DNA from 2 places in the Sphingopyxis sp. 113P3 genome. Region 1 is predicted to be linked to the other one. Evidence: riboswitches for the same ligand, from Rfam matches in the RefSeq annotation. Region 1 holds a riboswitch; the other holds the start of a gene.
The links. A riboswitch is a leader RNA that binds a small molecule or an ion and turns the genes downstream of it on or off. The one in region 1 is predicted to bind cobalamin.
Positions count from the first base shown of each region.

Region 1 (16,144 bases):
TTGCTCGATCTCGAGCCGGTTGCCCGTGAAGCGGCCGTTCGTCACGATATCGGTGAGCCGCGTCCCGTAGGTGAGATTCTCATAGACCATGCCGTTCCCGCGTACGACGCCGTTTAGACAGGGGTCGGCGACGCGGCAGCTGAAATCGGCTGCCAGCGCGATCGGGCCGGAGAGGCGCTGCTCGCCCGTTCCGACGAAGGAGAAGAGAGTTTCGGCGGGTCCGTTGTAGCGGACGCCGCCCGACAGCGGGGCGGCGCTGAGGCGCGTTGTCCAGGGTCCCGCGCCTGGCCCAAGCGGGCGGAGCGAGGCCTGCAGCCGCCCGATCACGCTGCCGCGCTTGCGGATCACGGCGCGCGCCTCGCCGCCGTCGGCGAGCAGCTTGCCTGCAAAATTAATGTCCACCGGCTCGCTCACCGTCGCGGCGGTCGTCCGGGTAAAATTGTTGACCGTCAGCCTGGCGTCGGCGCGGGGAAAGGCGTCCGCGCTCGCCTGCTCGAAATCGAGGCTGCCGCTCGCGCGGCCTCCAAGCCCCATGTCGGGATAGACGGCGTTGAGGAGCGTCATGTTGACGCGGTCGAGCCGGCTCTGGAGCATGACCCCCTCCCCGAACCGCCCGGCAAGACGGGCGCTGCTGCCGCGCCCGAGATCGATGGTGGTCGGCAATAGTTCATAACCATCGGCGCCGGGGACGATCCGCGCGGGTGACGCCGTCTTGAAGGCGATGCCCGCCGCGCGCCCCTGCACCGAGGCGCGCCAGAGGTCGGGCTGAAGGTCGCCGTTTACCGCAACGCGGAACGGAACGCCGCTCACCCCCTCGACGAGGGCCTGCGCCTTGCCGCGTCCATCCTGATAATCGATCTTCACGCGCCCCACCGCAATGTCGACTTCGCGGATGCGCGTTGAAGCAAGCTGGATGTCCGCGATGACCCGCGGCTGGTCGTAAAGCGTGACGTCGGCATCGACGACTGCCGATCCGACCCGGAGCTGCGCCGGGCCCGGCAAGGTGACATTATTGGCCCGCACATTGATTGCGGCGGCCTGATACGGACCGTCCGCGCTGAGGCGGACGAGCCCGCCAAGCCCCTGCCCCGCCGCGTCGAGCCGCCCGACAAAGGGTCCCGCCCCGCTCTGGACCAGCCGACCCTGCATCACGATGCCCGAAAGGTCCGCGCGTTCGACGTCGATTGTCAGCGGTCCGCTTGCGGTGAGCAGCACGACATCAGCTGACAAGGGACCATAGTCAGTATCGCCGGTTGCAGCGAGCCGGTAGCCGTTCGGCGCGCCGTTTATCCGCGCTTCGAGATTGGCAAGCCCAATCCCCAGACCCGGACGCTCGGCCCGCAGTACCGCGCGCGGGTCGCTGATCGTGCCCGCGACCTCGACGCCGAGCGGGCCATAGTCGGCCGACTGCGCACGGGCCGCGAGCCGGATGCGGCCGTCAGGCGCGTAGCTCCCCTGTCCGCCGGTGACGCGAAGCCGCGGCGCGCTCAGCCGCAGGTCCGAAAAGTGGACAATGCCGTCGGTGCCATAGCGGACGTCGGCGCTCGTCACGGCATTGCCGCCGAGAAGGTCGCGCACGCCTGAATTGAAGAGCTGTGTCGAGCGTGCGCGGACGCGGCCTGCGATCGCCCAGCCGCCGCGCGGCTCGGTCTTGAGGTCCATCCGCGTATCGATATTGAACAGGCCGACGCTTTCGATCCGGTAGTTGTTGACGCGCCCGTCGATCGCGCCGGTGTAGAAGCCCTTGTTGAGGTCAGCGACGATGATGGCCTTGGCGTCGATGCGCGGCGAGCGCAGGCGCAGATTGTCGCTGAGGATGCGGCCCTCGGCATAGGCAAGGTCGCCGTCGAGGCGCACGGCGGTGAGCGTCCCGCCAGCGACGGTATCGAGCCCGCGAATGCGCGCCGCGCGCCCCGCGACGGGGATCAGGATCTGGTCGGCATCGACGCGCGCCTTGCCCGAGAGGCTAAGCGCCTCGACCACGATGTCGTTCACCGCGAGCGCCGCCGCATTTGCCTGATATTCGACCGTCGGAAGCGCGAAGGCGCCGTTGAGTTTCGCGCTTGCACGCACCCCGCTCCCGCGGACCGCCGGCGCGAGGGCCCCGGGGCGCAGCAGCACAAAGGCAAGAGCGAGGTCCTCGTAGCGATTGGTGCCGAGATCGACACCGCCGCTGATCCCGAGGCGGAACGCCTCCGACGAAAGTCGACCGTCGAGATCGGCCTTGCGCTCGGCGAGCCGCGCCTTGAGGTCGATGTCGGTCCTGGGCGAGAAAAGCGCGGCGCTTGCTCCGGCGAGGAGCCTGGCGGGCTGAGCCTCGCCCTTGGCGGCAAATTCGCCGTCCCGCGCGGTAAGGGCGATGCGCGCCAGCGGGCTGGCGCCAAGGTTGGCGTTGAGCGTTCCTTTCCAAGCCTTCCAGTCGCCGCGCCCATCGAGCTTCGCGGTGAGCGGTTCGCTAAAACCGCCCATCGCCGCGAGTACCCCGCCTGCGGGCGCGCGCATATCGAGCGTCATCGCGAGCCGGTTCTGCTCGGGCACCGCATCGAGCAGCAGTTTCAGCGTGTCCCCTTTGGCGTTCGCGCCGATCGTCTCGGCATCAGCATTCACCTGCGCGCGGCGGTCAGCGATAGCGATCTTGCCGCTGAGGCGCGCCTCCTGGCGTTCGCCAGCAACAGCCGGTGCGAAGACGATCCGGTCGACTTCAAGCCTTGAAACGTCGATGTCGATGTCGGGAAGCAGCGGCTCGTCTGTGTCGGGCACCGGCTTGAATTCGGGCAATCGCTCGACATTGATCAGCCTCGCGGTCGCCGAGCGCACATCGACATGGTTCGACAGGAAGGCAAAGGGCCGCCAGTCGATGCGCAATTCAGGCGAGGTGAGGAAGCGCCCCTTGGTGTCCGACAGCGAAAAGTCGCGGACGATCATCGCGCCGTAGAGCGACCCGTCGAGCCGACCGATGCCGATCTTCATCCCGTTTTCAAATTCATATTTCTCGATCTGGGTGACGACAAAGCGTCGCCCCGCGTCGCTGTTGAGGCCAACGAGGAAGAGCGCGACTAGCGCGAGAAGACCGAGGAGCCCGGCGGCGGCCCAGCGCGCGATGCGGCGCGGCCAGGGACTGGCGGCGGCGGGCGCGCCATCCTCGGCATCGAAGGGCGCGTCCGTTGCCATCAGAACGCCTGACCGATCGAGACATAGACGCTCACCCGCGCCTCGCCTGGCCTGCGGTCGATCGGCGTCGCAACGTCGAGGCGCATCGGACCGAAATTGGTGTAGTAGCGCGCGCCGATCCCCGCCCCGAAGCGCAGGTCGGAGAAGGTCGGGGTCGAACCCCGATAGACCTGGCCCGCGTCGACGAAGCCGACGACGCCGAAATTGCCGAAGCGGTAGCGTGCCTCAAGGGCCGCCTCGTTGATGCTGCGCCCGCCGATCGGGTCGAGATTGGGATCCTTCGGCCCGAGCTCCTGATAGCCAAAGCCGCGCACCGAACCGCCGCCGCCAGCATAGAATCGCCGCGACGGAGCGAGGCGCTCGCGCGAGGCGCCGAGGATCGAGCCGACCCGCACGCGTCCCGCCACGACGATGCTGTCGGTGACAGGATAATAGCCGCTGACGTCGAGACGGGTGCGCGCATAAGGGGTGAACTTTCCGCTCAAGGAGCCTTCAGGCTGCACGAGTGCGGTGACGCGGAAGCCCTTGGTCGGGTCGAGCAGGCTGTCGGTGCGGTCCATGCCGACCTGCCCGGTCAGCCCGAGAATGTAATAAAGGTCGCGATCACGCACGCCGCGCGCGAAATCATAGTCATCCTCGCTCGTCGCAATCACCTCAGCGCCATAGGCATAGGTGAATTTCTTTTGCCAGATCGGCGTCGACTCAACGCTGACCCGCGCGGCGAGGCGCCCGGTCAGCGCTTCGAAGGCGTTGTAATTGTTGCGCGATGCTTCGGCGACCAGCTCGAAGGTCCGGTCGCGCCGGCCTGCGTTCGAGCGGCGGAAGGTCGCGCCGATCCCTTGCTGCTGCGTTCCCGCGACGCCCCGGACGATGAGTGCGCCTTCTGGCGGGAAGAGGTTGCGGTGCGTCCAGCTCCCTTCAAGCCGAATCCCCTCGCCCGTGCCGTAGCCCGCGCTCGCCGCGATCGTGCGCGGGGGGCCGGCATCCTGCGTGACGAGCATCGTCACATATTCGGTGTCATCCCCTGCGCTCTCGCCTGTCTTCTGCGGTTCGACCGCAACGGTCGAGAAGAGCCCTGTCGCGACGAGCGCCTGCCGCAGGTCATCGACCATGCGGCTATCGTAGAGCTCGCCGCGCCTGAAGCGCGAGAGGACCTCGACATGGTCGGCATCGAAGGCGAGATCGCCTGTCGTCTCGAACCCGCCAAAACGCGCGCGCGGACCGATGTCGACGGGCAGCGTATAGTCGCCCCCGCCCGTCGCCCCGTCGAGGAGAATGTCGCGCTGGCCGATCTTCGCAAAAGGATAGCCCTCTTCGGGGAGCTTGAGTGCGAGCGCGGCTTCGGCGCCCTGGACCCGCTCGGAAACGATCGGCTCACCGACGCTGAGCGGGAAGTTGTCGCTGATCAGCGTCGGGGGAACGGTGGGCTTCGCATCGATAGCGATGCTGGAGAAGATGTATCGCTGTCCCGGTGTCACGTCGATGACCGCGATGAGCGGCCCTCGCCGGCGCCGCGCCCGGCTCTCTCCATCCCCGCCGGCATCCTCGGTTCGCGGCGTCCGGTCGATCCGCGTTTCGACCTTGGCGTCATAATAGCCTTCGGACGCGAGGATGCGCTGAAGGAGCTCGGCGTCGGCCGACAGGCGGGCGCGGACCATCGCGCCATTTTCAGCTTTGCCATCGCCATCATAGAGCGCGGAAAGATCGCCGAAGAGGTCGGCAAGATCGACCCCCGTCGTCGCATCGGCGCCCGCAAGGCCGTTGACCTGCACCGTATATTCGATCGTACGATGCGCGTCGGCCTCCTCGGGCTCGGCGAATTCGACCGGCTCGACGTTGAAATTTTCGAGCGCAGGAAGCGGTGCGGCAAGTTCACTATCGGTGATCGGTGCGTCACCGATCGCCTCGACCGCATCCCCGTCGGCGAGCGCCGGGACCGGCGTGCCATCGACACTCGGCGGCCCGTCGCCATCGCTGCTGGCATCGGCCGCACGCTCGGCCGCCTGTCGCCGCTCAAATTCGGCAATCGATTCCAGCGGACGGTCGAGCTCGGGATCATCATCGGCGCTGATCGGCGGGATCGCATCGTCAAACTCGTCGTCGCCGATGATCGGCTCGACCTCGGGCAGGATCACGTCGGCGGGCGGCGGGGTCGGCGCCGCGATCTCGCCTGGTGCGTCCGGCGCGGGGCTTTCCTCCTGGCTTTCGGCGGCCGCAGGCGGCACCTGCTGCGCAAAAGCAGAGCCCGTCCAGCCAAACGCGAAAAGCGACGCGGACAAAATCAGTCCGTGATGGAGCCGCGGCGGGCGGACGGGTGTCAATAAGCGAGGATTTTCAGAATTTTGCATCTGTGCACAGCCGATGCGCACTTGTGGCTTGCGGCGCGGCGGGGCGCAAGGCGATTTTGCTCGAGGAAGATCGCACAAAAGCAGCATTTGCGATGAAATCCCCCTGACAGGACCGTGCGATCACCCAAGGGGTCAACGAGCCGGCGCCCGTCAGGTTCCGCAGAAGGTCGTATAGGGACCGAAGTCCTCGGGCGCAGGCCCGGCAAACTCGGCCCGGTCGGCGCGCGCGGCAAAGGGATGCTGCACCGTTTCAAGGAGGCGGAGCCACGGCGTCATATCGCCCGCCTCGGCGGCGGCGAGCGCGGCCTCAACAAGGTGGTTGCGCGGGATGTAGAGCGGGTTCACCGCGTCCATCGCTTCGGCACGCTCTGCAAAATCTCCCCCTTCCTCCTCGATCCGCGCGCGCCATGCGGCGATCCATGACCCCATCGCGCCTTCACCGGGGAGCAGTGCATCGAGCGCCGCGCGGTCCCCGCGCAGAAGCCTCGAAAGCGCGCGGAAAAAGCCGGTGAAATCGGCGCCATGGCGCTCAAGCTCGGCGAACAGCTCATCGATAAGCTCAGGATCGCCACCGGCTGCCTCACCTAGCCCGAGTTTCGCGCGCATGGTGTCGAGCCAGACGCTCCGAAACCGGTCCGGTACTGCCGCGACCAGCTCCTTTGCGCGCTCGACGTCAGCGGGATCGACCGCGTGGATCGCAGGTAGCAGCGCTTCGGCGAAGCGCGCCATGTTCCAATGCATGATCTGCGGCTGGCGCCCATAGGCATAGCGGCCATGGGCGTCGATCGAACTGAACACGGTGCTCACCGAGAAGCGGTCCATGAAAGCGCATGGCCCATAATCGATCGTCTCGCCCGAGATCGCGACATTGTCGGTGTTCATTACGCCGTGGATGAAGCCAACGCTCATCCAATGAGCGACGAGCGAACATTGAAGGTCAATGACCCTCTCAAGCAGCGCAAGGTGCGCGTTCGCCGCCTCCGCGAGCTCGGGAAAGTGGCGGGCGATCGCATAGTCGGAGAGGCGGATGACATGCTCTGCTCCGAAATGCGCGGCAAAGAACTGGAAGGTGCCAACGCGGATATGGCTGCGCGCGACGCGCGTCAGCACTGCGCCGGGGTGTGCGCGCTCGCGCTGGACGCGCTCGCCCGTTGCAACCGCTGCGAGCGCGCGCGTCGTCGGCACGCCCATCGCCGCCATGGCTTCCGAGACGAGATATTCGCGCAGAACGGGACCGATTGCGGCCTTGCCGTCGCCGTTGCGCGAGAACATCGTGGGTCCTGAACCCTTGAGCTGAATGTCGAAGCGGACACCGTCAGGCGCCACGACCTCGCCAAGGAGCAGCGCGCGCCCGTCGCCGAGCTGCGGCGAGAAATGGCCGAACTGGTGTCCCGCATAGGCAAGCGCGAGCGGATCGGCGCCGGGAGGCAGCTCCGCACCTGAAAAGAGACGCGCCAGTTCGTCATCGCCGGTGCCGGTCGCGTCGATCCCGAGCCGCGCGGCAAGCGCATGGTTGAACGCCAAAAGGCGCGGGGTTGAAGGACGCGCCGCCTCGGCTGGCGCATAAAAGCCTTCCATCGTCGCGTGAAAACTATTGTCGAAGGCGATTTGCATGCCGGCTCCTGGTTGGAGCCTATGTCGAGCCTCCCATCATTGATTGCAAGTTGGCGTTGCAGCGCGAGCGTGCTTTTGCTAGCGGCCCGCCTCGTGACCTCGGGTTGCCCTTTACCGGGCATGAAAAGGGAAGTCCGGTGTGAAATCCGGCGCTGCCCCCGCAACTGTAACCGGCGAGGCGGATGCGACTATGCCACTGGGGACCATATCCCCGGGAAGGCCGCAATCCACCGGCGACCCGGAAGCCAGGAGACCTGCCAGAGCGTCGCCGTTATCTGCGCGCGGGCGGGGTGCACCGGGAGCAGGCGAGGATCCTCGCGTGACGGCAAGACCGTAACGCTGGAGGACCTGAATGAAGACCCTTGCCCATAAAACCAGTCTGTCGCTTCTCGCGCTCGCCGCAGCGTCGCCCGCGCTGGCGCACGAAGCGCCCTTCGATGACCAGTCGATTACCGTCATCGGTGCGCCGCTGGCGCTTTCCGAGACCAATGCGTCGGTGTCGATCATCGACAAGGAAGAGATTGACCGCGCCCAAAACGGCGCCGCGGCCGACCTCATCGCGCGCTTGCCCGGCGTCCATGTCACGCAGAATGGCGCGCTCGGCGGGGTGGCAAGCCTGCGCATCCGCGGCGCAGAAGACGCGCAGACGCTCGTCGTCATCGACGGAGTGCGTGTCGGCGATCCCTCATCGCCGAACGGCGCGTTCGATTTTGCCAATCTGATGCTCGGGAGCATAGACCGTATCGAGGTGCTGCGCGGCGCGAACAGCCTGCCCTGGGGCAGCCAGGCGATCGGCGGGGTGGTGTCCATCACCTCGACCGACCCCGACCTTGCAAGCGGCACTTCGGGCCGGATCGGCGCCGAATATGGTGCGCGCGATACGGTGCGCGTGAATGGGCAGCTGCGCACGGCCGCGCTCGGCGCCTCGCAGTTCGGGATCGGCGGCGGCTTTGTCCGCACCCGCGGCTTCAGCAGCGCCGCCGCCGGAACCGAGCGTGACGGCTACCGCCAATATTCGGCCAATCTCAGCAATCGCACCGAGATCGGCAGCACCCTCCTCTTCAGGGCGTTCGGACTTTATGCCGCGAGCCGCGTCGAGCTCGACGGCTTTGCCCCGCCGGCCTTTACCTTCGGTGACACGGACGAATATCAGAAGACAAGGGAACATTATGCCGCGGCGAGCCTCGAGCATCGCCCCGGCGGTAGCAGCAGCGCGGGCGGCTTTGCGCACCGGCTGCAATTCGCCTTCGCAGACGTCAATCGCGACAACTTCAATCCTGATCTCGGCGAGGCTCCCACCTTTCGCGCCCGCGGGCGCAGCGAGCGGCTGAGCTACAGCATCGACTGGGGCCTCGGCGATGTCTTTGGGAGCACGGCAGGCGACAGCCTTCGCCTGATTGCCGGGGCCGAGCGCGAATGGACGCGCGCGCTCACCGACGACGGTTTCGCGCCCGACCGGGGGCAGACCGCGACCACTGGCGGCTGGGCGATGCTCGCTGCGCGCCCGACCGGTGCATTTTCGTTGACCTTTGGCGTTCGCCGCGATGATCACCGCGATTTTGGCGGCGCGACGAGCTTTGCCGCCGACATCGGGCAAAAACTCGGGGATCATGTCCTGGTGCGCGCAAGCTACCGCGAGGGTTTCAGGGCGCCGACCTTGTTCCAGCTTTCGGACTCGGCGGGGGCCTACGGGAACCCTGAGCTCCTGCCGGAGCGCGCTAAATCCTACGAGGTCGGCGCGCGGCTGGGCGATGCGCGGCACTTTGTCGATGTCGCCTGGTATCGCCGCGACAGCCGCAACCTCATCGATTTCGTCTCCTGCCCGCCCGTCCCTGATCCCGTGCCCGCGATCTGCGCGAGTGGGAACCGGCCGTTCGGCACTTATGACAATATCAATCGTGCCCGGGCAGAGGGCGTCGAGGTCGAGGCGGGCGCAAAGCTTGGCAGCAGCTTCGCGGTGCGCGCGAACTACAGCCTGACCGTGGCAACCGACCGCACCCCGGGATCGCCGCTTGAAGGCAATCGGCTTGCGCGGCGCCCCCGGCATCTTGCCAACGCCGAGCTCGCCTGGACACCCGGCGGCGCCGCATCGGGCGCCGATCTCTCGGTCGCGGTGCGCTATGCCGGCAAGAGCTTCGATGACCGGGCGAACAACCTAACCGCTCTTATTCGTGACGATGTTGTTCTTGGGGAAGATCAATCGTTGGCGGCAGCGGGCGTTTGAGCAGGCCGAGTGCCTCCGCTGCGTCTTTCATCGCGTGGGATCGAGAGGCTTGCGGGTTTGATGGAGGGGCTCGGACGTTCAGCGGCACGGCCGCACTGGCTATGTCGGGGCGGGCCTGAGGGCGGCGGCGATGATCCGGAACAGGGCGGCGTCGGGACAGGCGGAAGCGAAGGCGACCCGGATGCGGGAGGCGGTCTCGATGACGCGTGCGGCGACTTTGAGGAGCCGCAGGCGCAGGGTCGCGAACTCAGCGTTGGCAAGCGCGGCTGCCTTGGGGATGGCCTGCTGGATGCGCCACATCAGCCAGAATGCGGCGGTGTGCAGGATCAGCCGCATCTGATTGGCGTTGGCTGATCGGCATGACGTGCGATCGCTGGCGAGCTGGGCCTTGTGCAACTTGATGAGGTTTTCGGCCTGGCCGCGGGCGCAGTAGAGTGTGTCGTAGATGTGCTCGGCCGAGCCCTGCTCGAGCGAGGTGACGACGTAGCGGATATCCATGCCGAGCGTGCTGGCCTCGATCCGGGCGACGACACGGCGCTGGCATTTCCAGCTTTTCGCCCCGTAGCGGGTCTGGGCATAATTTCGCAGGACCACGTGCTGTTCCTCGGCCCGCTTGACCGCGCAGGCATCGGCAATCTTCACGATCTGTGGATCGGCGCGCAGCACAGCGTTGGTGGGCAGGCCGAAGACATAATCGATGCCCTGTGCCTCGCAGAAGTTCATGACCTCGGGTCTGCCGTAGTGGCCGTCGCCCCGGATCGTGATGTGGGTCGTGGGCCAGTGCCTCTGGATCTGCCGCACCAGGCGACGGATATGGCCCGCGGCCTCCGCGCCGCTCGGCGTCTTGCCGGTGCGCAGCAGCATGGCGACCGGCCGCCCCGTTGCCGTGTCGTAGACGTGGATCGGCAGGAAACAGCGCTCACCGTGATGCCCGTTCCAGAACGATAACTGCTGGTAGCCGTGCACGACATCGCAGGTGTCATCGATGTCCAGCGTCACCGCCTCGGGCGGGGATGGATAACTGGCGCAGTAGATGTCGACCATCGCGGCCATCATGCGGGCCAGCTCGCGCGTGGTGGGTGCGTTTTCCCAGCGGCTCATCGTCGGTTGGCTGGCAAGGCCCGCGCCCGAACCCGGTAGCTTGCCCAGCGCCAGGCGGAAGCCGGGATCGTCACGCAGGGCGTCGAGGTCGTCGGCGTCCTCGTAGCCGCAGGCAATCGCCAGAACCCGAGCCCGCAGAATGTCATCCAGCTTGTGGACCACCCGCGAAGGATCGCGCCGATCGGCGATGCAGGTGGCCAGCTGCCTGCAGATGTCCATCTCGCGCTCGGCCTGCGCCAATAGCAGAACCCCGCCGTCCGACGTGATGCGACCGCCGTCGAAGGCAGCCGTGACTTTCTTGCGTTGGACCGCTGGGAATCGAAATGAGCTTGAGGTAACGTCGGTCATGGCGGGTGTAGCCTATGGCAATTTCTGTCCCGGAGCAGGGACGGCTTAGACACCCAATTTCTTACTTCAGAACAGAGCTTTACGCTACTCCCGCCTACCGCTCAGACACCCCTTGGTGCATAAGAGCGGCTAAGGCTCAGCGATTATATCCTGGTCGACCTCAGGGCCTCCTATCCGATTGCCGCGGGAATCGAACTCTTCGGCCGCGTCGAAAATCTCTTCGACGAGACATATCAGAATGTCGCTACGTACAACACCCCGGGCCGCTCGGCCTATGCCGGGGTGCGTTGGGGTTTCTGATGCAGCGCGTGGCGGCCCTGGCGGTGCTGGCAGTCCTTGCGGGCTGCCAGAGCCGCGCGCCGCTGCCTGCGCCCCATGGCGCCGCGAGCATCGATTTCTGCGCCGACCAGATGGTGCTCGGGCTGCTGCCCCGGCACCAGATCCGCGCCGTATCGTTCGAGGTCGACAGCGACACGAGCTTTGCAGCGCCGCGCGCGGCGGGCCTCGTGCGCCTGAGGCCACAGCTGGAGGATATCGCGCGCCTTCGGCCCGCGGTCGTCGTGCGCAGCTATGGCGGCGACGCGCGGCTCGACCGGCAGCTCGCCGCGATGGGAATCAAGGTCGTGCAGCTCGGCTTTCCGGCCTCGCTTGCCGAAAGCCGCGCCGACATGCTCCGTGTCGGGCGGGAACTGGGAGCCGAAAGAGAAGCGCGCGCCCGCGCTACGGGCTTCGAGCGCGAGCTCGCGGCCGCGCGCCGTACCCCGGCCAAGGGTACTGCGCTCTATGTCACACCCGGCGATGTGACCACGGGGCCCGGATCGCTCGTCGCCGAAGTCATCGAGGCTGCCGGATACACACCCTATCGCACGGCCCCCGGCTGGGGAAGCCTGCCGGTCGAGGATATGGTACGGCGGCCGCCCGATGCGGTCTTTCGCGCCTTTTTCGACAGTCCGCGCTATCAGCAGGATCATTGGACATCCTCGCGCCATCCGGTTGTCGCGCAGGCGACGCAGGGTGTGCGCGAGGCCGAGGTGCCGGGCGCATGGCTCGCGTGCGGGAACTGGCTGATGGGACACGCCGTGACCGAATTGGCAAAGGCAAAATGACCCGGGTCAACCTCCTGCTCGCAGCGCTGCTGCTGCTCACCGCTACGCTTGCCGTGATGGCCGGCGCGCGCGGCTTTTCGCCCGCGCTGCTTGCCGACTGGCTGAGCGGGCGCGACCCAGCAGCAGCGATCATTTTGTTCGACATCCGCATGCCCCGGATATTGGCTGCCGCCTCGGTTGGCGCGGCGCTTGGTCTATGCGGCGCGGGCCTGCAGGCGCTGACGCGCAATCCGCTCGCCGAGCCTGGCATCCTGGGCGTCTCGGCCGCGGCGACGCTCGGCGCCACGCTGGCGCTTTATTTCGGGCTCGCCGCGGCCTGGTCCTGGGCCTTGCCGCTCGGCGCGATCGGCGGCGCGGGCCTGGTCACCGCGCTCCTCGCCTCGGCCGCCGTGCGCACGCGCGGAATGGCGACGCTGATCCTCATCGGGGTTGGCCTCTCAAGCCTTGCCGGCGCGGCGATGGCCCTCATCCTCAACTTCGCGCCCAATCCCTTCTCGCTTTCCGATCTCGTCAATTGGACATTGGGGTCGGTCGCCAACCGCTCGCTCACCGATCTCGGTCTCGCCCTTCCCTTCATGGTTGCGGGCGCTGCGATGCTTCTGACCCAGCGCAGGAGCCTGTCCTTGCTCGCAATCGGGGAGGAGGCGGCGAGCGCGCACGGGCTCGATTTCCGGCGCACCCAGATCGCTGTCGTGGTCGGCACCGGACTTGCATCCGGCGCCTCGGTGGCGCTTGCAGGCGCGGTGGGTTTCGTCGGCATCGTCGCGCCGCATGTCGTCAGGCCCTGGGTTGGCCATGATCCGGGGCGCGCGCTCATCCCGGCTGCACTTGCTGGCGCCGCGATGCTCATTGTCGCCGACATGCTCGTCCGGCTGCTTCCGACCGATACCGAGCTGCGCCTCGGCGTGGTCGCGGCGCTGGCTGGAGCGCCGATCTTTCTCTTGATCGCGCTGCGCCGCGGGACGGTCCGCCATGACTGAGCTTACAGCGCGGGAACTGACGCTCGCCGACCGGCTCGCGGATGCGGATTTTCGCCTGTCGCCGGGCGAACTCGTCGTCATCGTGGGGCCTAATGGTTCGGGAAAGAGCAGCCTGATGCGCCTCCTCGCAGGCCAGACCAGGCCGGATAAGGGATCGGTCCTACTCGGCGCGCACGAAATCGCACGCCTCAGCCCCATCGAGCGAGCGCGCCGCCTTGCCTACCTCCCGCAGCGCGCCGAGGTTGCGTGGCCGATCTCGGTCGCCGACATGGTGGCGCTCGGACGCTTCGCCTTTGGCGGGGCCGAAGTCGCACGCGGCGCCGGCGAAGCCGCGCGCTGGCTCGATGAAGTCGGCTGCGCGCACCTCGCCAGCCGTTCAACCGCCACCCTTTCTGGCGGCGAACTCGCGCTCGTCGCGCTCGCGCGGGTCTTTGCGGCTGAAGCGCCGCTCCTACTCCTCGACGAACCGGCCGCCGCGCTCGATCCGCGCCGCCAGATCGACGTCATGACACGGCTGGTGGCGCGGAGCCGCGCGGGCCAGGGCGTTGCGGCCGTCCTTCACGACCTCAATCTGGCAGCGCAGTTTGCCGACAGGATCGTCTGGATGAGGAATGGACGCATCGCCGCCGAAACCAGCGAGGGTGAAGAAATCGCCGAGCGAGCCTTCGAGATTTTTGACGTCTCGGTCCACGTTGAGCCCGATCTGGGCGGCGGCGTTGCGGGACTTTCGGTTCGTCGCAACCGGGCGTGATCACAGGGTAGCGCGCGAACGGTCCGGTTGGGGGCGCCTGCGTGCACACCCCTCATAAATCTTCAGTCAAGAACATGCCGCGAAGGCCGATTGGAAACGCGATGCACCCTTGAAGATCGAAGGGGTCCAGCAGCTCCGAAAGCTTTGGCCTGGCCTTACTTCGCCCCGCTTCCCCTGATTACGACGAGGACAGTCTTGAACAAGATAACCAGGTCGAGCCACATCGAGAAATTCTTGATGTAATAAAAATCAAAGCGCAATTTGTCGTGGACCTCGCTTATGCCGGCCACATGCCCTTGATTAACTTGCGCCCACCCGGTGATGCCCGGCCGTACGATGTGACGGTAGGAATAAAAGGGGATTTCCTTTTCATACCATTCGGAGAGCGGACGCGCCTCCGGGCGGGGACCGATCCAACTCATGTCTCCACGAAGAATATTATAGATCTGCGGCAATTCATCGATCCGCGTCTGACGGAGAAAGCGACCTAGGCGCGTTATTCGAACGTCATCATCTTTCGTGATCGCATCGTTGACGAGATCAACATCGCCCGATCTCGATTTCTTCTCAGCCATCGTGCGAAATTTAAGGACGTGAAAAGGACGGCCACGATAGCCGATACGTTCTTGGCGGAAGAAAATAGAACCCGGAGAATCGATCCGGATCGCCAAAGCCGTGATCGCGAGCGGGACTATCAAAAAAGGTAAAATCGCTATGCTGAGAACCATGTCGGTCAGCCACTTGAGCTTGGCGTAAGAATTACTCGGAATAAGTGAGCCTAGGGTCCAAACTCAATCAGCCTCTTGAAAATCGGCGTGTACATTGATTCAGGGAGTCTCCACTGAAGCAGGAGGCTGTTGGAGATGTCGCGTTCGTTGTTCTGGCTGTCGGATGAAGCATGGCGGGCGATCGAGCCCCACCTGCCGAAGAACCAGCCCGGAGCGCGGCGGGTCGATGATCGCAGGGTGATCTCGGGCATCATCCACATGCTCAAGTGTGGTGGCCGCTGGGCGGACTGCCCGTCCGAATACGGCCCTTCGACGACGGTCTACAATCGCTGGAACCGGTGGAGCCGCCGCGGCATCTGGACGCGCATCCTGGCGGCGCTGACCGAGCAAGGCTGGATCGCGGAGACCGGCCAGATCGACAGCAGCTACATCAAGGCTCACCGCTCTGCCGGTGGCGCAAAAGGGGGGCGCGGGCCAATGCCATTGGCATCTCGCGTGGAGGCAGGACAACGAAGATCCACGCGCTTGTCGATGTTCTCGGAAGACCACTGCGCCTCGTCCTGACGCCCGGCAACACATCTGATGTGAAAGGCGCAGACCTACTGATCGGTGAAACTATCGGCATGAAGCGGGTGATCGCCGACCGTGGCTACGACGCGAACCGCATCAGGGCCGCCTTACGAGAGCAGGGCACGATCCCGGTGATCCCCGGACGGCGCAACCGCAAGCGCCCGATCCAGTATGACGAACGCCGCTACAAGGACCGCTGGCGGGTCGAGGCCATGTTCTGCCGCCTCAAGGACTTCCGCCGCATCGCTACTCGTTACGACAAGCTCGCCCGCAACTTCCTATCCGCCGTAAGCCTCGCCGCTGCCGTCGCCTTCTGGCTGTGATTGAGTCTCGACCCTAGGCTGTTTTCTGACAGGTGTTCGATACGAACTTTCCCCGTTTGGGCCTCCCAGACTTGTTTGTAATGGTAGACGCCGATGCCATTTAGGGCCGCCCGTGCAAATGTGCGCTCCCATTCGGGCGAATGGTCGTGGTGGAGATCCGCAATGATCGCAGCATGCCTGTCCGCCGGCAAGACCGGGTCTTCGAGTATGACAGGTGCGCCATCAAGGTCCCGGAGAAGCCGGTCGACCTCTCCCCCCGGAACCAGATAGTAACTGCTTCCGCCTTCGCGGTGTTCAAGCGCCCCAATAGCGAAGCGTGCCGCGAGGACGATAGCAAAGGAAAGCGATAGCAGGACACCGCTGTAAGGCGCGCGAGTGACGAGGATGATGGCTACAGCAATGCCAAATGTCGCAGCAAAGGTAGGAAAAATGTAACTGGCGCCAATGACACCCGGAAATTCGCTGAATTTCCGAATGGCCAACACGCCGATGATGATCGCCAACGCGGCCGCAGACAGGGAATTCAGCGCCGCCGCATTACCAGAGATTGGGAGGGGCTCCGCAAAGAGCGCCCGAAACCCAAGCGGAAGCATCAACCCTGCCAGCAGACACACAGCAAGCTGGAAGCGAGCCGATCGAGCCACGGCCGACAGCGAGCGGATTGTCGACCGCGAGCGATCTATCTTGTTCACATACACGCCTTTTCGCCTAGGTTTTTCGTGCTCCAAAGGCAATCCCAAGTTGTTGTACTCTGGGCGCAATCCGCCCCTTTCTCAGCTCGTCCTACCGCAGCCCGTCCGCGGCGCCAGATATACTATGAATGTCCTATCCAGACACTCCAACTTAGACATCCAGGGAGCGCTCGTCATTCCGCGGCGCT
Region 1 covers NZ_CP009452.1:1,846,868-1,863,011, reverse strand. The annotation lists gene LH20_RS09000 (translocation/assembly module TamB domain-containing protein) at 1-3,171, opposite strand, end outside; gene LH20_RS08995 (autotransporter assembly complex protein TamA) at 3,171-5,396, opposite strand; gene LH20_RS08990 (protein adenylyltransferase SelO) at 5,670-7,133, opposite strand; cobalamin riboswitch at 7,219-7,409, shown strand; gene LH20_RS08985 (TonB-dependent receptor plug domain-containing protein) at 7,486-9,357, shown strand; gene LH20_RS08980 (IS1380 family transposase) at 9,457-10,806, opposite strand; gene LH20_RS08975 (ABC transporter substrate-binding protein) at 11,106-11,912, shown strand; gene LH20_RS08970 (FecCD family ABC transporter permease) at 11,909-12,892, shown strand; gene LH20_RS08965 (ABC transporter ATP-binding protein) at 12,885-13,643, shown strand; gene LH20_RS08960 (sugar transferase) at 13,799-14,380, opposite strand; partial or broken gene LH20_RS22890 (IS5 family transposase) at 14,507-15,264, shown strand; gene LH20_RS08945 (hypothetical protein) at 15,195-15,956, opposite strand; gene LH20_RS08940 (glycosyltransferase family 4 protein) at 16,108-16,144, opposite strand, start outside.

Region 2 (16,144 bases), on a different replicon from region 1:
ACCGCGACTTACTGGTGGCTGCATGTCGGCAGCGAACTTCGTTTCATTGGCGATTCCAATGCTGTTGAACCGTCGGGTGCCAGTGGGCGTCATGGCTATGAAATCGTCGCCTTCTGGCGGCCGTTCCCTTGGCTTGCGCTTGATGGAAACTATACCGCCAGCCATGCGCGCTTCGACAATGGCGATCACATCCCCAATGCATTTGAGAACGCGGCTTCAGCCGGTGCCGCCATCATTCTTGATCCCTGGGAAGCCAGCATTCGGGTGCGCCACCTTGGACCTTCTCCGCTTGTCGAGGACAACAGTGTCCGGGATCGAGGCAGCACCGTCATGAATGCCCGGGCCGCGTGGAAGGGCAAGAAGGTCGAGATATTTGGAGAAGTGCTGAACATCTTCGACAGCCGGGACAAGGACATCGCCTATTATTACGAGTCCTACATCCCCGCCTTCGATGCAGGTGCTCCGGTGGAAGGCCGGTTGAGCCGCGTGGTCGAGCCTCGAACTGTGAGGATTGGCGCAAAGGTCAATTTCTAGCGAAATCCCTTGATGGGCGGCGCTGCAGCACGTCTGCGGCGCCATCCTTCGTTTGTATATTCCTCAATCGCCGAGCCAATCATGCACCTCACGAAGTCACTGCCATCCCTGTCTCTGCGCCGACGAATTGGTGCCTTGTTTGCCGGATTGATCGCCGCCAACATTGGGGTCTGGGTCTGGGCATTCAGCCTGTTTCATGCACAGCCGTTAATGCTCGGCACCGCTGTGCTTGCCTGGGGGCTGGGCCTGCGTCACGCGGTTGATGCCGATCATATTGCGGCGATTGACAATGTGACCCGCAAGCTGATGCAGGACGGGCAGCGCCCGGTTTCGGTCGGATTCTGGTTCGCGATCGGGCATTCCGGAATCATTGCCATAGCATCGATCATCATTGCGGTGACGGCCAGCGCGCTGTCGCAGTTCGGCGCCTTCAAGGAAATCGGTGGCGTGATTGCAACCGTGATTTCCGCGCTTTTCCTGTTCACGATCGCCGGCATGAACCTGGTCATCCTGCGCTCTGTCTGGCGGACTTTTGCCCATGTTCGTGCAGGCGGCAGCTATGCCGAGGACGATCTTGATCTGCTATTGGGTGGGCGCGGTCTGCTTTCCAGACTGTTCAGGCCGATGTTCCGCCTCGTGAACAAAAGCTGGCATATGGCCCCGCTGGGGTTTCTGTTCGGGCTTGGGTTCGATACAGCAACCGAAGTTGCCATTCTGGGCATGTCGGCCAGCCAGGCCGCCGATGGCCTGTCGATCGGGACAATCCTGGTCCTGCCCGCCCTGTTCGCGGTCGGTATGGCCCTCATCGATACGGCGGACGGCGTGGTGATGCTGGGCGCTTATGAATGGGCCTTCGTGAAGCCGATCCGCAAGCTCTACTACAACATCACCATCACCCTGATCTCGGCCATCGTGGCGATTGTCATTGGTGGAATCGAAACGCTGGCCCTGATTGGCGACAAGCTGGCCCTTACGGGTGCGCCATGGCGGATCGCCATTGAACTGGGTGAAAATTTCAATGGTCTGGGCTTCGCCATCATCGGTCTTTTCGTGTTCTGCTGGCTGGCGAGTTACGCGATCTATCGATGGAAGCGGTTCGATGAAATCGAGGTTTCGGTCGGTGCCTGACCGTCCACGTTGCGTGAAGCAACATCATCAATTGGCTTGGCTGGCATTTTCGTCTAGAGCGCGCGGTGAAGGATCGGGGTAACCCGCCCTTCAATGATCGCGCCGGTGCCCCGCAAGGGGCTTAATCGGGAATGCGGTGCGGGAGCGTGCTCCCAAATCCGTGGCTGTCCCTGCAACTGTAAGCGGATAGCGCGATGCACATGCTCCTGAATTCAGGAGCAGCCACTGGGCAGCGCGCAAGCGCCAAGTCTGGGAAGGCGTGCATCAAGCTGTGACCCGCGAGCCAGGAGACCTGCCGGCGCACCGGTCGCTCTTGCCTGATCCAGGGGATGGTCACGGCACGGTAACTCTCCGTCTGAGCGACGAAGCTGTGTGGCTGGGGCTGCACGGGTTGCGTGGTTACGGGTGCTTTGTCGCGCCCGCCCGTCGTCGCGCGCCGACCGGACTTGTCCGGCAAGCCCCGCCGTGTCTCGCTCTGGCGCGCGGGGAAGTTACTATGCCAGACCTGTCCAAGGCGTCCCTGTCCAAGGTGCCGGTCACCATCATCACGGGCTTTCTGGGCGCGGGGAAAACCACGCTCATCAGCCACCTGATCCACAATGCCGGTGGCCGCAGGCTGGCCGTGGTGGTCAACGAATTCGGTTCGCTGGGTGTGGATGGCGAGATTCTGCAGTCCTGCGCCATTCCTGATTGCCCGGCGGAAAACATCGTAGAGCTGGCCAATGGCTGCATCTGCTGCACCGTGGCGGACGATTTCATCCCGACGGTGGAAAAGCTGCTGGCGCTTGATCCGCGCCCCGATCACATCCTGATCGAGACATCGGGTCTGGCGTTGCCAAAGCCGCTGCTCAAGGCGTTCGACTGGCCTGCGATCCGCAGCCGGATCACCGTGGACGGCGTGCTGGCGCTGGCCGATGCCGAAGCGGTCGCGGCAGGCCGGTTCGCGCCCGATGTGGCAGCGCTTGACGCCCAGCGCGCCGCCGATCCGAGCATCGATCACGAGACGCCGCTGTCGGAAGTGTTCGAGGATCAGCTGGCCTGCGCCGACATGATCCTGCTGACCAAGGTCGATCTGGCCGGACCCCAAGGCGTAGCCGCCGCGCGCGCGATCATTGCGGCAGAGCTTAGTCGCCCGGTTCCGGTGATAGAACTGACCGAAGGCGTGGTCGATCCGCGTGTGATCCTGGGGCTTGATGCCGCAGCCGAGGACGACATCGCCGCGCGCCCATCGCACCATGATGGTGAGGATGATCACGAACACGACGACTTTGACAGCACCGTTATCGAATGGGGCGAGATCGCCGATCCGGCGGCGCTGGTCGCGCGGATCGAGACGCTGGCCCGCGATCACCATATCCTGCGCGTAAAGGGCTATGCCGCCGTTGCGGGAAAGCCGATGCGGCTGCTGGTGCAGGCGGTGGGCGCGCGGGTGCGGCACCAGTACGATCGCCCGTGGCGCCCTGACGAGCCGCGCCGCACCACGCTGGTCGCCATTGCCGAGCACGATCACGTCGACGCCGATGCCATTCGCGCGGTGCTGCTGGCGTAAGGCGCGGGCCATGCACGTCATTTTCCGCGAAACGCACGGGATGGAGGAAACCGCCGTCCCGCAGGATCTGGGGCAAGAGCCCGCGGATCTTGTGGTCCTGTCCTTTTCGGACAGCGATCTGGGGGCGTTCGCGGCGGCATGGCATCAGGCCCGTGCAGACGATGCGACATTTCCTTCGCTGCGGCTCGCCAATCTGGCGGCGCTGATGCATCCGCTGTCGGTCGACACGTATGCCGAGCGGACGCTGTCGGGCGCAAAGGCGATCCTGATCCGGCTGATCGGCGGCACGCCCTATTGGAGCTACGGGCTGCAACAGGTCGAGGCGCTGGCCCGGTCGCGCGGGATCGTGCTGGCCGTGCTGCCCGGCGACGGCTTTGAGGATGCGCGGCTGGATGCGGCCTCGACCGTGCCGGTGACCGCGTTGCGCGAACTTGCGCAGTGGTGCGATGCTGGCGGTGCAAGGGCGGCGCAGGCGGCGCTTGCCGCGCTGTCGCAGCTGGCGGGGCTGATTGATGCCCCCGCCCGGACATTCGATCCGCTGCTGATGGCGGGAGGCTGGCATCCCGGCCGGGGCGTGATCGATCTTGAAGCCTTTGCGCGCGATCCCGCAAGGCCGCTGGTCCTGATCGTGTTCTATCGTTCTTACCTGACCGCCCACGATCTGGACCCATTTGCCGCCCTGCATACCGCGTTCGAGCAGCGCGGTTTCGATGCATTGTCGATCTTCGTCCCCTCGCTGAAAGCCCCGCAGGTGCGCGAACAGGTGGACCGCTGGGTGCGCGGGCTTGGCCCGGCAGCGATCATCAACGCTACCGCTTTTTCCGCGCGGGGCGATGACGGCGCCACCCCGCTTGATGGCGCGGGCGTTCCCGTGTTTCAGCTGGCGCTGGCCACGTCCGGGCGCGCGGGATGGGCAGCGGCTTCGCGCGGGCTTTCCCCGGCAGACCTTGCCATGCACGTGGTCTTGCCCGAAATTGACGGGCGGGTGTTTGCAGGCGTCGCCAGCTTCAAGGAGGCGGGGACGCGCGATCCCGCGCTTGGCTTTGCCCGCACCATCCATCGCGCCGATGCAGGCCGGGTTGGGGCGATCACCGCGCGGGTGGCGGGCTGGATCGCACTTGCCCAAACGCCGGTTGCAGAACGGCGGGTTGCGCTGGTCCTGTCTACTTATCCCGGCAAGACATACCAGATGGCCCACGCCGTGGGGCTGGATGCGCTGGCTTCTGCCGAGGCGATCCTGGCCGATCTGGCCGAGGCGGGATATGCCACTGACGCGCAGGCCGGACTGGCAGCGCTCCTTCAATGCACACATCAGCACTGGCCGATGGCAGAGTACCGCAAGGCTTTGGCAGCACTGCCCGATACCCTGCGCGCTGAACTTTTCGCCGCATGGGGCGAGCCGGAAGCCGATGCTGCCGCCGCCGATGGCGCGTTCCGTTTTGCCGCGCTGCCCATCGGCAACGCGCTGGTAGCCTTGCAGCCCGAACGCGGCGAACGCGCCCATCGCGACGGCGACTATCACGACCTGTCCCGCTGCCCGCGCCATGGCTATGTGGCGTTCTACCTGTGGCTGCGCCAGCGAAGCGTGGACGCGCTGGTGCATATCGGCGCACATGGCACACTGGAATGGCTGCCGGGCAAATCAGTCGCGCTGTCCGATGCTTGCTGGCCCGAGGCGCTGACCGGCGCGATGCCGGTGATCTATCCGTTCATCGTCAACGATCCCGGCGAAGCGGCGCAGGCCAAGCGCCGGATCAGCGCGGTTACGATCGGGCACGTTCCCCCGCCACTGGTGCAAACGCAAAGCGGTGCGGGGCTGGCCCGGATCGAGGCGCTGCTGGATGAATTCTCCAACGCTGGCGGGCTGGACCCGGCCCGCCGCGACCGTCTGCAAGTGAACATCCGCGACGAAGCGCGCGTGCTGGGACTTGAGGCGGAACTGGGCCTTGATGACGCGGCCACGCTGGTCGAGGCGATCACCCGGATCGACCGCTTCGTTTGCGATGTAAAGGACAGCCAGTTCGGTGACGGGCTGCATGTGTTCGGGCGGGGAGATCAGGGCGCAGCCGAGCGGGCCGGATTGCTGGCGGCACTCGACGGACGCCGCGTTCCGCCCGGTCCCTCCGGCTCCCCCTTTCGCGGGCGCAGCGATGTGCTGCCAACCGGGCGAAACCTTTATGCGATAGACCCGCGCGCCGTGCCTTCACGCGCGGCCCATGCCCAAGGGGTGACACTGGCAGAGGAGCTGATCCGGCGGCATCTGCAGGATCACGGCGATTATCCGCGCGGGCTGGTGGTCGATCTGTGGGGATCGGCCACGATGCGCACGGCGGGCGAGGAATTCGCCATGGCGCTGCACCTGCTGGGCGCAAAGCCGCTGTGGGACACCGCGTCCGAACGGGTAACAGGCATCGAAATCCTGCCGCTGGCGCTGCTGGACCGGCCGCGTATCGATGTGACGTTGCGGATTTCCGGCCTGTTCCGCGATGCCTTTCCTGCGCTGCCGATACTGTTTGGCCAAGCGGTGCGCGCGCTGTGTTTGTGCGATGAACCGGCGGACTGGAACCCGTTTGCAGGGCAGGCTGCGGCACCGCGCGTCTATGGCCCGGCCCCCGGCAGCTATGGACTGGGTCTTGGCGATGCAGCCGAGGTCTATACTGAAGCGGCCCGGCGCGCTGCTGGTGAGGCATGGCTGGCGGCATCGGACCATGCGTTTGACGCAGCCTCCGATGCGATCGGAACCTTTGCCGATCCTGACGGCCTGCGCCAGCGTGTTGAAGGAGCGGACGCCTTTGTCCATCTTCAGGACTTGCCCGAAACCGATCTGCTGCTGGCCGCCGATTATGCCGCGCACGAGGCGGGCTTTGCCGCTGCCAAGGCGCTGATCGGTGGTTCGGCGGCGCTCTACCACCTCGACAATCGCGATCCGGGGCGCACCGTTGCGCGCACCCTGACCGAAGAGATCGCCCGCGTGGTCCGCGCCCGCGCGGCGCACCCAGGCTGGGTGGCGGGCATGATGCGGCACGGCTTTCGCGGGGGGGCAGAACTGGCCGCGACGCTGGACCATATGGGTGCCTTTGCGCACCTTTCAGGCAGCGTACCGCCGCATCTGTTCGACCTTTATCACGACGCGACACTGGGCCAGACCGATGTTCGCGCATTTCTTGAACGCGAGAATCCGGCTGCGCTGGCGGCGATGGAAGCCCGCTTTGCCGCGCTCCATGCCGCCGGGCTGTGGCAGACCCGGCGCAATTCCATCCTCGCCAGCCTGCCAAGGCTTGAGGACAGGGCATGAGCAGTTTTGCGGTGAAGGGCTGGTGCCCCGATGCCTGGCACCCGATGATGGCGGGCGACGGGCTGCTGGTGCGGGTAAAGCCTCGGCTTGGCCGCCTGACGCGGGCGCAAGTGCTGGGCCTGTGCGATGCCGCCGTGGTGCACGGCAATGGCCTGATCGACATGACCGCCCGCGCCAATCTCCAGCTTCGCGGGGTGCCTGAAACTGGCTGGCAGGCGCTGCTCGACCGGTTGCTGGTGCTGGATCTGGTGGACCCTGACCCTGTCATCGAACAGCGGCGCAACATTCTGGTCGCGCCGGATTGGCGGGTCGGTGATGACAGCCATCGCATTGCGGGCGCGTTGCTGACCCGGCTGGATGAGTTGCCCGATCTGCTCGGTAAAGTGGGCTTTGCCATCGATGCCGGTCAGACCTGCATTCTGGGTGGCGAGGCGGGCGATTTCCGCATTGAGCGCGGCGGCGATGGCGGTCTGATCCTGCGCGCCGATGGCCGCGCCACCGGTATGGCGGTTGCTGCTGGCAGGGAAGTGGACGCGCTGATCGCGCTCGCCCACTGGTTTGCGGCCAGCGGCGGCGCGAAAGCGGGGCGCATGGCGCGACACCGGCTGGTCCTGCCCGAATGGGCCTGTGGCGACATTCTGCCCGCGCCGTCGGCTGCTTGCATCGTGCCGGGCCTTCATGATCTGGGCCTCCGTGATGGGAGTTGGGCCTATGGCTTGCCGTTTGGCCGGATAGAGGCGCGGATACTGGCCGGGATGGTGGAAGCATCGCCCGCCGCAGCGGTGCGGATCACGCCGTGGCGTGTGCTGCTGGTGGAAGGCGCGCCTGCCGTTTGCGCCGGTGGGCTGATCGATAATCCTGCCGACCCGCTGCTGCATGTCGATGCTTGCCCCGGCGCGCCCTGCTGCCCGCAGGCCTCGGTTGAAACCCGCGATCTTGCCCGCCGCCTTGCACCGCATGTCGCCGGGCGGCTGCATGTTTCGGGCTGTGCCAAGGGCTGCGCCCGCCAGCGCGCCGCCGATGTCACGCTGACCGGCCGCGATGGCCTGTTCGATCTTTCCCTGAACGCACCCGCCGGTGCGTTGCCAGTTCGCTCTGCGCTCAGCCCAGCCGAGCTTCTCGCCCATTTCGGAGCCGCTTGATGCCCCATATCTATGAAACCGATGGCGCGGCCATCTATCGCCAGTCTTTCGCCATGATCCGCGCCGAAGCCGATCTGGCGCCCTTTTTCGCTGATGAGGAACCGGTGGCGGTGCGCATGATCCACGCCGCCGGGATGGTGGACCTTGCCGCGCATATCCGCTTCTCACCCGGCTTTGCCAGTGCGGCGCGGGCGGCGCTGGCCGCTGGCGCGCCGGTGCTGTGCGATGCGCGGATGGTGTCCGAAGGGATCACCCGTGCGCGGCTGCCTGCTGATAATCAGATCATCTGCACCCTGAATGCGCCGCAAGTGCCCGACATGGCGCGGGCAATGGGTAACACCCGCTCTGCCGCCGCACTGGAACTGTGGCGGCCGCATCTGGCAGGCGCGGTGGTGGCCATCGGCAACGCGCCAACCGCGCTGTTCCATCTGCTGAATATGCTGGAAGATCCCGATTGCCCGCGCCCTGCGGCGGTCATCGGCTGTCCGGTGGGCTTTGTCGGCGCGGCCGAATCCAAGGCCGCGTTATGGGCCGCGCCGCCGGTGCCGTGCTGCATCGTTGAAGGGCGGCTGGGCGGCAGCGCGATCACGGTTGCTGCGATCAACGCTTTGGCGAGCGGCACCGAATGAGCGCGGCCCTTTCCTGCGGGACGATCCACGGCGTGGGTTTGGGTCCGGGTGCGCCCGATCTGTTGAGCGTTCGCACTGACCGGCTGGTGCGTGGCGCCCGCCACGTGGCCTATTTCCGCAAGGCCGGGCGACCAGGACAGGCGCGGCGGATTGTCGAAGGAATGCTGCGCCCCGACGTGATCGAAATCCCGATGGAATATCCGGTGACGACCGAGATTCCGTTATCCGACCCGCGCTACAACGACTGTCTTTCCGCTTTCTATGCCGAATGCACGCAGCGATTGGTCATGCTGGCGCAGGCAGGCGAAGACGTGGTCGTGCTGTGTGAGGGCGATCCGTTTTTCTACGGTTCATTCATGCATTTGCACACCCGGCTGGCGGGCACGGTTCCGGTGGCAGTGGTTCCGGGTATCACCGGCATGGCCGGGGCGTGGAACGCAACCGGCATCCCGATCACCTGGGGCGACGATGTGCTGACCATCGCGATGGCGACCCTGCCCGAGGATGAACTGGTGCGACGCATCCGCGATACAGATGCGCTGGTGGTGATGAAGATCGGGCGCAACCTGCCCAAACTGCGCCGCGCGGTGGCCGCTGCCGGGCGCGAGGATGCGGCATGGCTGGTCGAACATGCCGCCATGCCAGGTCAGCGGGTCACGCGGCTGATCGAGGCCGAAACGGTCACGCCCTATTTCTCGATCCTGCTGATTCACGGCCAGGGGCGCCGGCCATGAGTGCCGGGGCCATGAGCGGCTGGCTGGCCATCGCCGGTCTGGGGCCGGGCGACGAGGCGCTGATTACGCCCGAAGTCACCGCCGCTCTGGCCGGGGCAAGCGATGTCATCGGCTATATTCCCTATGTCGCCCGGATCGCCCCGCGCGCCGGGCTGACACTGCATCCGTCCGATAACCGGGTGGAGCTGGACCGGGCCGCCCATGCGCTGGAACTCGCGGCGCAGGGGCGGCGCGTGGTGGTGGTATCATCGGGCGATCCGGGCGTTTTCGCGATGGCCGCCGCCGTGTTCGAGGCGCTGGAGGCAGGCCCGGCCCACTGGCGCGATCTCGACATCCGGGTGCTGCCCGGCATCACCGCGATGCTGGCCGCCAGCGCGCGGGCGGGGGCGCCGCTGGGTCATGATTTTTGCGCGATCAATCTGTCGGACAATCTCAAGCCGTGGAATTTGATCGAAAAACGGTTGCGGCTGGCGGCAGAGGCGGACTTTGCCATGGCCTTCTACAACCCGAGGTCAAAAGCCCGGCCCGAAGGTTTCGAACGTGTGCTGGAATTGCTGCGCGAAGTGTGCGGCCCGGATCGCCCGATCTTGTTCGCCCGCGCCGTATCGACGCCCGACGAGCAATTGCGGATCGTACCGCTGGGTCAGGCCCGTGCAGACATGGCCGACATGCGGACCATGGTGATCGTCGGATCAAGCCTGACGCGGATCATCGAACGGACAAGTGGGCGAAAGCTCGGTCCGATCCTCTACACGTCGCGTTCGGCCTTGGGTTCGGCGTCATGACCCAGCCAGACCAGTACATCTTCCGGGCGATAGCATTCGGCCCGGCCCGGAACGGCAGGGCGATCAATCATCAGGACCGGCAGGCCCAGATCCCGTGCGGCGATCAGCTTGGCCTCTGCGCCTTGCCCGCCAGCGTTCTTGCACACCACCAGATCGATGGCGTGCGCCTCCATCAATGCGCTGTCGCCTGTGGCGGTGAACGGCCCGCGATCGACGATCAGGGTGTGATGGGGCAAGCCCGGCGGCTGGTCTGGCGCATCGACAAAGCGCAACAGATAATGATGCTGCGGCTGGGCAGCGAAGGCTGCCACATGCATCCGGCCCAGCGCCAGCATTACGCGGCGGGAGTGCCCGGCCAGCGCTGCCACCGCACCGTCGATGCTGGCAACGCGGGTCCAGCGGTCTCCGGCGACCGGTTGCCACGCCCGGCGGGTCAGCGCTACATGAGGCACTCCGGCCAGGCGGGCCGCCTCCACGGCATGGCTGCTCATCGTTGCGGCAAAGGGGTGGGTCGCGTCCACCAGATGAGTCACGCGGTGGTGGCGCAGATAATCGGCCAGCCCCGCCACACCGCCGAACCCGCCGACACGCACCGGCACCGGTTGAGCGCGGGGGTTTTCGGTCCGTCCGGCATAGCTGAGCGTCGTCGCAATGCCCCGCGCGCCAAGCAGGCGGGCAAGCGCGCTGGCCTCTGTCGTGCCGCCCAGCAGGAGGACGTTGGGCATGGCTGATATGGCTCCTGAAGCGTGGTTGACGATCATCGGCATTGGCGAGGACGGGCCGGACGGCCTTTCCGCCGCCGCCCGCACGGCGCTGGCGCAGGCCGGACTGGTCATGGGACCGGCACGGCACCTGTCGCTGCTGCCCGCGATTACCTGTACCATGATCGAATGGCCAGTACCCTTTGCCGATGGCATTGCCCTGCTGATGCAACATCGCGGGCAGCGGGTGGTGATGCTGGCATCGGGCGATCCGTTCTGGTTCGGGGCGGGAAGCAGTGTGGCGCGCCTGCTTGATCCGGGCGAATGGGTGGCGATCCCCGCGCCTTCCACTTTCACGCTGGCGGTTGCGCGGCTGGGCTGGCCGGTTCAGGATGTGGCCTGTCTTGGCCTCCATGCCGCGCCGTTAGATCGGCTCAAGCCCCACCTGGCACCAGGGCGGCGCGTCATTGCACTGTTGCGCGATGGCGCGGCGGTGGCCGCGCTGGCGGACTATCTGACCGGCCAAGGCTTTGGCGCGTCAGCGTTGCATGTGATGGAAGCGCTGGGCGGGCCGCGCGAACGGGTTCGCACCGCGCGCGCCGAGGGGCTGTCTTTCACCGACATCGCCCATCCGGTAGCGGCCGGGATCGAGTGTGCCGGGCATGGCCCGTCCTTGCCGCTGACGGCGGGCCGACCGGACCACTGGTTTGCGTCCGACGGGCAGTTGACCAAGCGTCCGGTACGCGCGCTGACGCTATCGGCGCTGGCCCCGTGTGCGGGTGAGCTGCTGTGGGATATTGGCGCGGGATCGGGATCGATCGGGATCGAATGGCTGCTGGCCCACCTGGCCAACCGGGCCTGTGCGATAGAGGCGGATCCGGTGCGCGCGGACCGTGTGCGGGCCAACGCCGCTGCGCTGGGCGTTGATCGGCTGAAAGTTGTCGTCGGGATTGCGCCGGATGCCCTGCCACCGGGACCATTGCCCGATGCGGTGTTCATCGGCGGTGGTTTATCGGAAGCCTTGCTGGACACGCTATGGGCACGTTTGCCCGCCGGAACGCGGCTGGTGACCAATGCGGTGACGCTGGAATCAGAAGCGCTGCTAGCCCGGTGGCATGGCCAGAAGGGCGGGAGCCTCCTGCGCATCGAACTGGCCGACGCCGCACCGCTGGGCAACCGGCACGGCTGGCGCGCGCGCTATCCGGTGGTGCAATGGAGCGTGACGCTGTGATCATCGCCGGGTTCGGCTTTCGGTCAGGCGTCGGCCTGCCTTCGCTGCGCGCGGCGTTCGCGCTGGCGGAGCAGGGGCAACCGCCGGTGACGCATCTGGCCACGGCGCAAGACAAGCTCGCAGCGCTGCTCCCTCTGGCCGAAGCGCTGGGCCTGCCGCTGATGGGCGTGGCGTCCGATGCACTGGCTGCCGTTTCCACCCCCACGCGCTCCATCGCCAGCCTGAACGCTCGTCACGTCGGCAGCGTGGCCGAAGCGTCCGCGCTTGCCGCTGCTGGCGCGGGTGCGCGCCTGCTGTCGCCGCGCCACATCTCCCCCGATCGCATGGCGACGTGCGCCATTGCTGCCAGTGTCAACCTTCAGGGAACCCCGACATGACCGTCCACTTCATTGGCGCCGGTCCCGGCGCGCCCGATCTTCTCACTTTGCGCGGACGCGATCTGATCGCGGGCAGCCCGGTGTGCCTTTATGCCGGGTCGCTGATCCCGGTCGCCGTGCTGGATCATTGCCCGCCGGGCGCCCGGATCGTGAACACCGCGCCGCTGGAACTGGACCAGATCATGGCCGAAATCGCCGCCGCCCATGCCGCCGGGCACGATGTGGCGCGGCTGCATTCGGGCGATCTTTCGGTGTGGTCTGCCATGGGCGAGCAGTTGCGCCGCCTGCGCGCGCTGGACATTCCCTTTACGATCACACCCGGCGTCCCGGCTTTCGCCGCCGCCGCCGCTGCGCTGGAGGCAGAGCTGACCCTGCCCGCGCTGGCGCAATCGCTGGTGCTGACCCGCACACCGGGCCGCGCCAGCACGATGCCGCCCGCCGAAAGCCTGGCCAACTTTGCCGTGACCGGCGCGACGCTGGCCATTCACCTTTCGGTTCACAATCTGGCGCAAGTGGTGGCGGACCTGACGCCGGCCTATGGCGCGGATTGCCCCGTCGCGGTGGTCTGGCGCGCCAGTTGGCCCGATCAGCGGATCGTGCGCGCCACGCTCGACACTATTGAACAGGCCATCGCCGGGAGCATGGAGCGCACCGCCCTGATCCTGGTCGGGCGGGTGCTGGCGGCGCAGGATTTTGCCGAAAGCAGCCTCTATGCGCCCGGTTATGATCGCCGGTTCAGGCCGCAGGATGCCACGTCACGTTTTGGCGGTGCGGCCGAATGAGCGCGCGCCACCAGACTCCGGGATTGATGATCGCCGCCCCCGCATCGGGCACAGGCAAGACCACGGTGATGCTGGGCCTGCTGCGCGCCCTGACCGAAGACGGGCTGGCGGTGCAGCCGTTCAAGAGCGGGCCGGACTATATCGACCCGGCGTTTCACCGCGCGGCGAGTGGCAGGCCGTCGTTCAATCTCGATAGCTGGGCGATGGAGGACGATCTGATCGCTGCCATTGCGGCGCAGGCCGGGGGCGCGGACATGGTGCTGGCCGAAGGGTCGATGGGGTTGTTCGATGGCGTGGCCAGCAAGGGTGCGTCGGGCAATGGTGCCAGCGCCGACATGGCCCGCCGGATGGGCTGGCCGATCGTGCTGGTGCTGGATGTGTCGGGGCAGGCGCAGTCCGCCGCCGCCACCGCGCTGGGGTTCAGCAGCCTTGATCCGGGGCTGCCATTTGCCGGGGTGATCCTGAACCGCGTGGCCAGTCCGCGTCATGAACGGCTGGTGCGCAAGGGCATGGAGGCGGTGGGCATTCCGGTGCTGGGCGCCCTGCCAAGGCGCGGCGACCTGACCCTGCCCGAACGCCATCTGGGGCTGGTTCAGGCGGTGGAGCATCCCGACCTTGATCGCGCGATTGCCGAGTTTGCAGCGTTCCTGCGCGCCCATGTCGATCTTGACGTTATTCGCCTTGCCGCTGGTGCCGCACCACAAGCCGACGGCGGCAACCTGCCTGCCCCTCCGGCCCAGCGGATCGCCATGGCGCGCGATGCGGCCTTTTCGTTCGTCTACCCGCATCTGATCGAAGGCTGGCGGCGCGCCGGGGCGGAGATCCTGCCATTCTCGCCGCTGGCCGATGAAGCGCCTGCCGCCCATGCCGATCTGGTGTGGTTGCCCGGCGGCTATCCCGAACTGCACGCCGGGACCATTGCGGCGGCTGCAACATTCCTGTCCGGCCTGCGCTGCCATGCGCAAACGCGGCCCGTGCACGGCGAATGCGGCGGCTATATGGTGCTGGGGCAGGGGTTGATCGACAAGAGCGGAGAACGGCACCGGATGGCCGGGCTGCTGGGGCTTGTCACCAGCCATGCCCAGCGCAAGATGCACCTTGGCTATCGCCATGCCGAACTGCTGGTGCCGGTATCGCGCCTTGCCGCCGGGACCAGGCTGCGCGGGCACGAGTTCCACTATTCAACCATTGCCGAACAGAGCGACGCGCCGCTGGCGCTTGTGACCGATGCCGAAGGCGCGGCGGTGGCCGAAAGCGGATCGCATCGCGGCCATGTCACCGGCAGCTATTTCCACATGATCGCGCCCGCTTCGTGCCGAGATGCCCAATGATCGACCTCCACCTGATCGGTATCGGCACTGGCAACCCCGATCACCTGACAGCGCAGGCTGTCGCGGCGATGAACCGTGCCGACCTGATCCTGTTGCCGCGCAAGGGGCAGGCCAAGTCCGATCTGATCGACCTGCGCCGGGAGATCTGCGCGCAGGTGCTGACGGGGCCAACGCGGATTGTGGAATTTGACTTGCCAGTGCGCGGCAATGGGGCCACTTATCTGGATGACGTCAACGCTTGGCATGATGCCATTGCCGATGCGTGGCGGGTGCAGATCGCCGAACATTTGCCCGGCGGTGGCAAGCTGGCGCTGCTCGTCTGGGGTGATCCCTCGCTGTATGACAGCACCTTGCGCATTGCTGACCGGCTGCGCAGCGCGGGGGTGGAAATCGCCGTGCGGGTGGTGCCGGGCATCACCAGTATTCAGGCGCTGACCGCTGCCCATGCCATGCCGTTGAACCCGCTGGCCGGCCCGGTGACGATCACCACCGGGCGGCTGCTGCGCGCCCATGGCTGGCCTGCCGGAGCCGACACGATTGTCGTGATGCTTGACAGCGGTTGCGCGTTCGAGGGGCTGCAACCGCAAGGCATCACCATCTGGTGGGGCGCTTATCTGGGCATGGCGCACGAGGCGCTGGAACAGGGCCCCCTGGCGCAAGCCGGTCCCCGGATCGCGTTGCGCCGGGCGGAACTGCGCGCGCGCCATGGCTGGATCATGGATGTCTATCTCATGCGAAGGGAATTGGCCGATGGAACCTGAAAACCAAGTAGAAGTTGCAGGCGGCGATGCCCGCCACGCCGAAAAGATGCGCAAGAAGCAGACCGCGCAGGCCAAGATCATGGCCAGCAAGACCCGCGAACAGGGCCTGCTGATCGTCCACACCGGCAAGGGCAAGGGCAAAACCAGCGCGGCGCTGGGCATGGTGGTTCGCGCCATTGGCCACGGCATGAAAGTGGGGGTGGTCCAGTTTGTCAAAGGGGCGATGAAAACGGGTGAAAAGGCCGTGTTCGATGCCTTTCCCGACAATGTCGAATTCAAGCCGATGGGCGAGGGTTTTACCTGGGACACGCAGGACCGCACACGCGATATCGCGGCCGCCCGCGCCGGCTGGGACGAGGTCAAGCGCATGATCGCCGATCCCAGCTATCACATGGTGCTGGCCGACGAACTGAACATCGTGCTGCGGTATGATTATCTGCCGGTCGATGAAGTGGTGGCGGTGCTGACCGCGCGCGACATGATGAAGCACGTTATCGTCACAGGCCGCAACGCCCCCGAGGCGCTGATCGAGGCGGCCGACCTTGTTACCGAAATGACCATGGTCAAGCATCCATTCCGCTCCGGCGTGAAGGCCCAGGCCGGCATTGAATTTTGACCGGGGATCGAGTTCTGAGCGCGGTCCCGCCTGTGTTCGGCGCGGAATTTGCGGAGCAATTCATGCAATTGCTGCGCTGGCGGCGCGATGTCCGGCATTTCGACCGCCGCGCCGTGGGCGAAGCGGACATGCGCGCGCTGCTGGCCTGTGCCTCGCTTGCGCCGTCGGTCGGCAATGCGCAGCCGTGGCGATTTGTGCGGGTGCGGACGCCTGACATCCGCGAGGCGCTGGCCGCCCATGCCGATGGGCAAAGTGCACAAGCGGCGGAGCGTTATGCCGGGCAGGCGCGGCACGATCACTACCTGTCGCTAAAGCTGCACGGCTTGCGTGAAGCGCCCGAACTGATGGCGGTGTTCTGCGATGAACTGCCCGAGGCGGGGCACGGCCTTGGCATTGCCACCATGCCTGAAATGCTGCGATATTCCTGTGTGCTGGCGATCCACAATCTCTGGCTCGCGGCACGGCTGCGCGGCATTGGCCTTGGCTGGGTGTCGATCGTTGATCCGCCTTTGGTTCAGGCCATGCTGGATGTACCCGCGCATTGGTCGC
Region 2 covers NZ_CP009453.1:22,506-38,649, reverse strand. The annotation lists gene LH20_RS21620 (TonB-dependent receptor) at 1-534, shown strand, start outside; gene LH20_RS21615 (HoxN/HupN/NixA family nickel/cobalt transporter) at 616-1,662, shown strand; cobalamin riboswitch at 1,749-1,976, shown strand; gene cobW (cobalamin biosynthesis protein CobW) at 2,159-3,211, shown strand; gene cobN (cobaltochelatase subunit CobN) at 3,222-6,506, shown strand; gene LH20_RS21600 (precorrin-3B synthase) at 6,503-7,648, shown strand; gene LH20_RS21595 (precorrin-8X methylmutase) at 7,648-8,277, shown strand; gene cobI (precorrin-2 C(20)-methyltransferase) at 8,274-9,011, shown strand; gene cobJ (precorrin-3B C(17)-methyltransferase) at 9,023-9,796, shown strand; gene LH20_RS21580 (cobalt-precorrin-6A reductase) at 9,760-10,521, opposite strand; gene LH20_RS21575 (bifunctional cobalt-precorrin-7 (C(5))-methyltransferase/cobalt-precorrin-6B (C(15))-methyltransferase) at 10,529-11,728, shown strand; gene LH20_RS21570 (cobalamin biosynthesis protein) at 11,725-12,105, shown strand; gene cobM (precorrin-4 C(11)-methyltransferase) at 12,102-12,887, shown strand; gene LH20_RS21560 (cobyrinate a,c-diamide synthase) at 12,884-14,218, shown strand; gene cobF (precorrin-6A synthase (deacetylating)) at 14,215-14,979, shown strand; gene cobO (cob(I)yrinic acid a,c-diamide adenosyltransferase) at 14,969-15,595, shown strand; gene bluB (5,6-dimethylbenzimidazole synthase) at 15,610-16,144, shown strand, end outside.
Region 2: linked by a shared signal. The riboswitch ahead of cobW (cobalamin biosynthesis protein CobW) and the one ahead of LH20_RS08985 (TonB-dependent receptor plug domain-containing protein) in region 1 are both predicted to bind cobalamin.